Regions from separate parts of the Streptomyces sp. NPDC049887 genome, predicted to be linked through region 1. Evidence: predicted binding sites of a transcription regulator. Region 1 holds the regulator's gene; the other holds the start of a gene.
The links. The regulator HrcA, encoded in region 1, represses chaperone genes, less so after heat shock. The targets are predictions, from matches to a motif close to TTNGCACTCNGNNNNNCNGAGTGCNAA.
Positions count from the first base shown of each region.

Region 2: the regulator HrcA is predicted to act here: its motif matches at 2,016-2,042, upstream of groL (chaperonin GroEL).

Region 1 is NZ_JBFAMM010000004.1:359,397-363,780, reverse strand. It holds gene AB0J10_RS07605 (16S rRNA (uracil(1498)-N(3))-methyltransferase) at 1-10, opposite strand, end outside; gene AB0J10_RS07600 (nitronate monooxygenase) at 7-1,080, opposite strand; gene dnaJ (molecular chaperone DnaJ) at 1,298-2,434, opposite strand; gene hrcA (heat-inducible transcriptional repressor HrcA) at 2,435-3,451, opposite strand; gene AB0J10_RS07585 (MBL fold metallo-hydrolase) at 3,641-4,363, shown strand.
Region 2 is NZ_JBFAMM010000020.1:32,856-37,239, reverse strand. It holds gene thrC (threonine synthase) at 1-783, shown strand, start outside; gene AB0J10_RS23120 (MoaD/ThiS family protein) at 780-1,055, shown strand; gene AB0J10_RS23115 (cold-shock protein) at 1,498-1,701, shown strand; gene groL (chaperonin GroEL) at 2,169-3,791, shown strand; gene AB0J10_RS23105 (PAS domain S-box protein) at 3,921-4,384, opposite strand, start outside.

The DNA.
Region 1 (4,384 bases):
GGGCGGTCATGCGGGGTTCCGGAGCGCGAGGGCGGAGGCGGCCGCGGCCGTCTCGGCGGCGAGGGTCTCGACGAGCCGACCGGCGGGGAGGTCACGGGCCAGTCGGTGGCCCTGGCCGGCCCAGAGGGCCATGGCCTGCGGATCACCGGCCTTGGCGGCGGCCTTGCGGAGGCCGGAGGTGAGGTGGTGCACCTCGGGGTAGGCGGCGGGCGCGTACGGCCCGTGCTCCCTCATGAACCGGTTCACCAGGCCGCGGGCGGGGCGGCCGGAGAACGCCCTCGTCAGCTCGGTCCTGTTGAACAGCGGACTGGTCATGGCCTGTTTGTGCAGCACGTTCGCGCCGGACTCGGGGCAGACGAGGAAGGCGGTGCCGAGCTGTGCGGCCTCGGCCCCGGCGGCCAGGACGGCGGCGATCTGGCTCCCGCGCATGATGCCCCCGGCCGCGACCACCGGCAGCGGCACGACCTCGCGGACCTGCCCGATCAGCGCGAGCAGCCCGATGCCGGCGCCGTCGTTGGCGGGATCGTCACGGTGCGTGCCCTGGTGGCCGCCGGCCTCGACGCCCTGGACGCAGACGGCGTCGGCGCCCGCGTTCTGGGCCGCCAGCGCCTCCTCGGGCGTGGTGACGGTGACGACCGTGAGCGTCCCGGCCCGCTTCAGCCGGGTGACGGCGGCGGGGGTGGGACAGCCGAACGTGAACGACACCAGCGGCACGGGGTCGTCCCGCAGGATGGCCAGCTTGGCCTCGTAGCCGTCGTCCCTGCCCGAGTCGGGGTCCCCGAGCGGTGTGTCGTACCAGCCGGCCTCTCCGGCGAGCTGGTGCCGGTAGACGTCGACGGCCGCCGCGTCGGCGTAGGCGGGCTGCGGCATGAAAAGGTTCACGCCGAACGGCCGCCCGGTGAGACCGCGGAGCTGTTTGATCTCCTGGTACATCCCGTCCGCGGTCTTGTACCCGGCGGCCAGGAACCCGAGCCCTCCGGCCTCGGACACGGCGGCGGCCAGTTCCGGACAGGAGGCGCCACCCGCCATGGGGGCCTGCACGATCGGGTAACGGCAGAGATCGGTCAGCGCGGAGGACATGCCCGCATGGTGCCACGTCCGGCCGCCACGTCCGAATCCCGGCCTCCGCCCCTTCCGGGGGTTCTGCCACGCGCGCCGCGACGGACCGCGGGGACGGGCGAGCGGGGCCCCGGCCCGCCGGACCGCGGCCCCGCCCCGGATGCGGACGGGGCCCCACACCGCCCGGCCTCCGGGCGGGACGCGGCCCGCCGGGGCCGCTGCGCGGGGCACGCCCGGCTCACCTGCCGTTGAACGCGTCCTTGAGGCGGGAGAACAGCCCCTGCTGACCCGGCTGGAACTGGCCCGTCGGCCGCTCCTCGCCGCGCAGTTTCGCCAGCTCCCGCAGCAGGTGCTCCTGCTCCGGGTCGAGCTTCGAGGGGGTCTGCACCTCGACGTGGACGATCAGGTCGCCACGTCCTCCGCCGCGCAGATGCGTGACACCGCGGCCGTGCAGCGGGATCGACTGGCCGGACTGGGTGCCCGGGCGGATGTCGACCTCCTCCATGCCGTCGAGCGTCTCCAGCGGAACCTTCGTGCCGAGCGCACCCGCGGTCATGGGAATGGTCACCGTGCAGTGCAGATCGTCGCCGCGGCGCTGGAAGACCGGGTGCGGCAGTTCGTGGATCTCGACGTACAGGTCGCCGGCGGGGCCGCCGCCCGGGCCGACCTCGCCCTCCCCGGCGAGCTGGATGCGGGTGCCGTTGTCGACACCCGCCGGGATCTTCACGGTCAGGGTGCGACGCGACCGGACCCGCCCGTCGCCCGCGCACTCCGGGCACGGGGTCGGGACGACGGTTCCGAAGCCCTGGCACTGGGGGCACGGCCGCGAGGTCATGACCTGGCCCAGGAAGGACCGGGTGACCTGCGACACCTCACCGCGGCCGCGGCACATGTCGCACGTCTGAGCCGACGTGCCCGGTGCGGCGCCCTCGCCCGAGCAGGTCGTGCAGACGACGGCGGTGTCGACCTGGATGTCCTTCGTGGTGCCGAACGCCGCCTCGTTGAGTTCGACCTCCAGCCGGATCATGGCGTCCTGACCGCGCCGCGTCCGCGACCGCGGCCCGCGCTGGGAGGCGGTCCCGAAGAACGCGTCCATGATGTCGGAGAAGTTGCCGAAGCCACCGGCACCGAAGCCTCCCGCACCGCCGCCTCCGGCGCCGGACAGCGGGTCGCCGCCGAGGTCGTAGACCTGCTTCTTCTGCGGGTCCGACAGCACCTCGTAGGCGGCGTTGATCTCCTTGAAGCGCTCCTGCGTCTTCGGATCCGGATTCACGTCCGGGTGGAGTTCGCGTGCGAGCCGCCGGAATGCCTTCTTGATCTCGTCCTGCGACGCGTCGCGGCGTACGCCCAGTACGGCGTAGTAGTCCGTGGCCACTTACGACTCCGCCAGGATCTGTCCGACGTAACGTGCCACTGCGCGTACCGCTCCCATCGTTCCGGGGTAGTCCATGCGGGTCGGTCCGACCACGCCGAGTTTGGCGACTGCCTCGTCGCCCGAACCGTAGCCGACCGCGACGACGGATGTGGAAGTGAGTCCCTCATGGAGGTTCTCGTGCCCGATCCGTACGGTCATGCCCGAGTCCTTGGCCTCACCGAGCAGCTTCAGCAGCACGACCTGCTCCTCCAGCGCCTCCAGCACGGGCCGGATGGTGAGGGGGAAGTCGTGCGCGAAACGCGTCAGATTGGCGGTGCCGCCGATCATCAGCCGTTCCTCGGTGTCCTCGACCAGGGTCTCGAGGAGGGTCGAGAGCACGGTGGAGACCGTGCCGCGGTCCTCCAGGTCGAAGGACTCGGGAAGGTCCTGCACCAGTTGCGGCACATCGGTGAACCGCCGTCCGACGACGCGGCTGTTGAGTCGGGCCCGCAGGTCGGCGAGCGACGTGTCGGAGAAGGGCGCGGGGCAGTCGACGTGCCGCTGCTCGACCCGTCCGGTGTCCGTGATCAGCACCAGCATCAGCCGGGCCGGCGCGAGCGCCAGAAGCTCCACGTGCCGCACGGTGGAGCGGGTGAGCGACGGGTACTGGACGACGGCGACCTGCCGGGTCAGCTGCGCAAGCAGCCGCACCGTGCGGGCGACGACGTCGTCGAGGTCGACCGCGCCCTCGAGGAAGTTCTGGATCGCCCGGCGCTCCGGGGACGACAGCGGCTTGACGCCCGCGAGCCTGTCCACGAAGAGGCGGTAGCCCTTGTCCGTGGGAATGCGGCCCGCGCTGGTGTGGGGCTGGGCGATGAAGCCCTCCTCCTCCAGCACCGCCATGTCGTTGCGCACGGTCGCCGGCGAGACCCCGAGGCTGTGCCGCTCGGTGAGGGCCTTGGAGCCGACGGGCTCCTCGGTGCCCACGTAGTCCTGGACGATGGCGCGCAGCACCTCGAGTCTGCGTTCGCTGAGCATGGCGCACACCTCCAGCTGTGGTTCCTCGGCGGTCCTTCGGCCCTGGCCTGGCACTCGGCCTCACTGAGTGCCAGTTTTACCGGGCCCAGTGTACGGCCGGGAGGTACGTCCCTAGCAAGGGCGGCCGGGCACCCTACCCCGTCGCGACGAGCCATGACGCCACTGCTCGCTCCGGGATAGCGTCGCCGTATGGACGTCCGTTGGGAAGACTTCGGCTGGGAACGGCTCGGCGTCGGCGTCGGGCGGCGGCGCCTGCCCGGCTGGGACGCGACCGTGGGCCTGGTGGCCGGCGAGAGTGCGGTGCTCCTGTACGACACGGGCTCGACGCTCCGCGAGGGGGCGGAGCTCCGGACCCAGGCCGAGTCCCTCCTCGGCGGCCGGCGTGTGACGCATATCGCGCTCAGCCATCCCCATTTCGACCACGTGCTCGGCACGGCCGCGTTCCCCGGGGCCGAGGTGTACGGCGCGGTCGGCGTCGACAGCCAGCTGCTCCGGGACCGGGCCGTGCTGCGCGACGACGCGATCCGCCACGGGATGCCGCCGGAGGACGCGGCCCGTGCCACCGACGCCCTGGTCGTCCCGCGGCACGTCGTGTCCGGCGAGTGGACGCTCGACCTCGGCGGCCGCCAGGTGATGCTGGCGAACGTCGGGCCGGGCCACAGCCGTCACGACCTGGTGTTGCTGGTGCCCGGCGACCACGAGGTCGTCTTCTGCGGCGATCTGGTGGAGGAGTCCGGCGACCCGCAGGCCGGACCGGACGCCGTCCCGTCCCGCTGGCCGGCGGCGCTGGACCGGCTGCTCGCGCTGGGCGGGGAGGACGCGGTGTACGTCCCGGGGCACGGTGCGGCGGTGGACGCCGCGTTCGTACGCGCCCAACGCGATGAACTGGCCCGGCGGTTCGGGGTGTCGTAGCGCTTCGGGGTGTCGTAGCGT
Region 2 (4,384 bases), on a different contig from region 1:
TCCTGCGTGTTCATCCCGCACGACCTGGAGCAGGGCAAGGTGGTCATGGCCGCCGTCTACGGCGGAGAGCTGGTCGGCATCGAGGGCAACTACGACGACGTCAACCGCTTCTGCTCCGAGCTCATCGGCGACCCGGCCGGCGAGGGCTGGGGCTTCGTGAACGTCAACCTCCGCCCGTACTACGCCGAGGGCTCCAAGACGCTGGCGTACGAGATCTGCGAGCAGCTCGGCTGGCGGTTGCCGGACCAGATCGTCATCCCGATCGCCTCCGGCTCCCAGCTCACCAAGATCGACAAGGGGCTCCAGGAGCTGATCAAGCTGGGACTGGTCGAGGACCGGCCCTACAAGATCTTCGGCGCCCAGGCCGAGGGCTGCTCCCCGGTGTCCGTGGCGTTCAAGGCCGGCCACGACGTCGTCAGGCCGCAGAAGCCGGACACCATCGCCAAGTCCCTGGCGATCGGCAACCCGGCGGACGGCCCGTACGTGCTCGACATCTGCCGGCGCACCGGCGGTGCCGTGGAGGACGTCACCGACGAGGAGATCGTGGACGCGATCAAGCTGCTGGCCCGTACCGAGGGCATCTTCACCGAGACCGCGGGCGGCACGACCCTCGGTGTGGCGAAGAAGCTGATCGAGGCCGGGGTGATCGATCCGTCCCTCACCACGGTGGTCGTCAACACGGGTGATGGCCTCAAGACCCTCGACGCGGTGGCCCCGACCACGGGTATGTCCGCAGTCATCCGCCCCAACCTGGACTCCTTCCGAGAGGCTGGCCTCGCATGAGCGTCAACGTCCGCATCCCCACCATCCTCCGCACCTACACGGGCGGCCGGGCCGAGGTCCCGGCCGAGGGCGCCACCCTCGCCGAGGTCATCGCCGACCTGGAGAAGAACCACACGGGCATCGCGGCCCGGGTCCTGGACGACCAGGGCAAGCTGCGCCGCTTCGTGAACGTGTACGTCAACGACGACGACGTGCGCTTCGAGCAGGGCCTGGAGACGGCGACGCCGGACGGCGCCGGGGTGTCGATCATCCCCGCGGTTGCGGGCGGCTGATCGCCACGCAGAGTCAGCAGAAGTGCCCCCTCCGCAAGCTCGGCGGAGGGGGCGTTTCTGCATGGTTGAGCGCGATAGAGTTGGGGAAGCCCCCTCCGCCGCGTGTGCCAGGCGCATATGAGAATGCGTTCGCGCACGACAAGAAACAGCCAAAGTGCTTGAGCGTGATGCGCAGTAAGTGCGCTTTGTCCGGCCCGACTTGCCCGGGAACGCTCGTATTTCTGCTGAGTCGTCCTTTCGGTCCTGCCCGGAATTCTCGTCCGATTGACCTGTTGCAGACGGCAGTTGGACAGATACATTCAGCCGCGGTCGACGCGTTCCGGCGCACATCCATGGGTCATCCGTATGCCCCTCCGGGCACCGGGGGACACCGCTGGGTGAGGTCTGACCCGGGTCCGCGAAGTGCGGTCCTGTGCAAGGGCCAGTAATAGGGGAGTTAGGCATGGCTCAGGGCACCGTCAAGTGGTTCAACGCGGAGAAGGGGTATGGCTTCATCGCGGTCGACGGTGGTGCGGATGTTTTCGTCCACTACAGCGCGATCCAGATGGACGGGTACCGCACCCTGGAGGAGGGTCAGCGAGTCGAGTTCGAGATCTCGCAGGGCCAGAAGGGGCCGCAGGCGGACATGGTCCGCGTAGCCGGCTGAGCGCCGACTGACTGCAGCAACGTGACGGAGGGTCCGTGCCAGGGGCGCGGACCCTCCGCCGTGTCCTGGGCCTGTTCCGCCGCGGCCGTGTCCGGACCGCCTTCCGTCGCGACCCGCCCGCTCGCCCCCGTGCCCGGGTCGCGGTTCCGGGCCGTGGCCCGACCGCTCGCCGCCGGGTGCGGGGTCGCCACCTGCGAGGTGTGCGGATCGCGCCTCGGCCGGGTCCGGGTCCGGACCCGGCCGCCGTGTCCTGATGGACGCCCGAGTCGCGGGCGCGCCTTGCACTCGCCGGGTCCGAGTGCTAATCATTGGCGTTAGCACTCTACGAGTGAGAGTGACAACGAAGGACCGGGTCGGTGAGGCCCGCAGGCCGGGTGGGGCAAGGAACCACAAGGCGTGCAGGCCGTCCGTCGCGGGCACCAGCGCGGTCCGGAGCAATCCACCCCAGTCCGGGAGGACCACTTCACATGGCCAAGATCATCGCGTTCGACGAGGAGGCACGGCGCGGTCTCGAGCGCGGGATGAACCAGCTCGCCGACGCCGTCAAGGTCACCCTTGGCCCCAAGGGCCGGAACGTCGTCCTCGAGAAGAAGTGGGGCGCCCCCACGATCACCAACGACGGTGTCTCCATCGCCAAGGAGATCGAGCTCGAGGACCCGTACGAGAAGATCGGCGCCGAGCTGGTCAAGGAAGTCGCCAAGAAGACGGACGACGTCGCCGGTGACGGTACGACCACCGCGACCGTCCTCGCCCAGGCGCTGGTCCGCGAGGGCCTGCGCAACGTGGCCGCCGGCGCCAACCCGATGGCCCTGAAGCGCGGTATCGAGAAGGCCGTCGAGGCCGTCTCCGGTGCCCTGCTCGACCAGGCCAAGGAGGTCGAGACCAAGGAGCAGATCGCCTCCACCGCCTCCATCTCCGCCGCCGACACCCAGATCGGCGAGCTCATCGCCGAGGCGATGGACAAGGTCGGCAAGGAAGGCGTCATCACCGTCGAGGAGTCCCAGACCTTCGGTCTGGAGCTGGAACTCACCGAGGGCATGCGCTTCGACAAGGGCTACATCTCGGCCTACTTCGCGACCGACATGGAGCGCATGGAGGCCGGCCTCGAGGACCCGTACATCCTCATCTACAACGGCAAGATCTCCTCGGTGAAGGACCTCCTCCCGCTGCTGGAGAAGGTCATGCAGTCGGGCAAGCCGCTGCTGATCATCGCCGAGGACGTCGAGGGCGAGGCCCTGTCGACCCTGGTCGTCAACAAGATCCGCGGCACCTTCAAGTCCGTCGCCGTCAAGGCCCCGGGCTTCGGCGACCGCCGCAAGGCCATGCTCGGCGACATCGCCATCCTCACCGGTGGCACGGTCATCTCCGAGGAGGTCGGCCTCAAGCTCGAGAACGCGGGCCTGGACCTGCTGGGCCGCGCCCGCAAGGTCGTCATCACCAAGCACGAGACCACGATCGTCGACGGTGCCGGCGAGAGCGACCAGGTCCAGGGCCGGGTCAACCAGATCCGCGCCGAGATCGAGAACTCCGACTCGGACTACGACCGCGAGAAGCTGCAGGAGCGCCTCGCGAAGCTGGCCGGCGGCGTGGCCGTCATCAAGGCCGGTGCCGCGACCGAGGTCGAGCTCAAGGAGCGCAAGCACCGCATCGAGGACGCCGTCCGCAACGCGAAGGCGGCCGTCGAGGAGGGCATCGTCGCCGGTGGTGGCGTGGCCCTGCTCCAGGCCTCCCAGGTCTTCGAGAAGCTCGAGCTCGACGGTGACGAGGCCACCGGTGCCGCCGCTGTGAAGCTGGCCCTGGAGGCCCCGCTGAAGCAGATCGCCGTCAACGCCGGCCTCGAGGGCGGCGTCGTGGTGGAGAAGGTGCGCAACCTGACCCCGGGCCACGGCCTGAACGCCGCGACCGGTGAGTACGTCGACCTCATCGCCGAGGGCATCATCGACCCGGCCAAGGTGACGCGTTCCGCGCTGCAGAACGCCGCGTCGATCGCCGCGCTGTTCCTCACCACCGAGGCCGTCATCGCCGACAAGCCGGAGAAGGCCGCCGCGGCCGCTCCGGGCGGCATGCCGGGCGGTGACATGGACTTCTGATCGACCGCAAGTCGATCGACCGTCCTGAACCGAGGGCGGCACCCCCGATCCGGGGGTGCCGCCCTCGGCCTTTGCGCCCCGGCGCGGCGCGAAGGCCGGGGCGTGCGATCGCGTGCCCGGCAGGGCCCGTCACACCGGCCCCAGGAGCAGCGTGAACCACGTCGTCTTGCCGTCGTCCGTCGGGCGGACGCCCCAGCTGCCCGCCAGCGTCTCGACGAGGATCAGGCCCCGCCCCGACTCGTCGTCGGCGGCAGCCAGCCGGGGCTGGGGCGGATGGTGGCTGTGATCGCTCACCTCCACCGTGAGCTCGGTGCTGTTGCGCCGCATCAGCAGGCGCACCGGCCCCGCTCCGTGCTGGATCGCGTTGGTGACCACCTCGGAGACCAGCAGCTGCGCGTCGTCCGCGACCTGGGCGCAGCCCCAGTCGACCAGGGACTTGGCGAGGAAGGCCCGGGCCCGCGACACCGACGACGGGGTAGCCGGGAGTTCCGTCGCCGCCGTGGCCAGCGGGGCCGCCGGCAGCTGGGCCAGGAGCAGCGTCACGTCGTCGTGGTGGTGCTCGGTGGCGGGCAGGACCGTCGTCAGCACCCGGT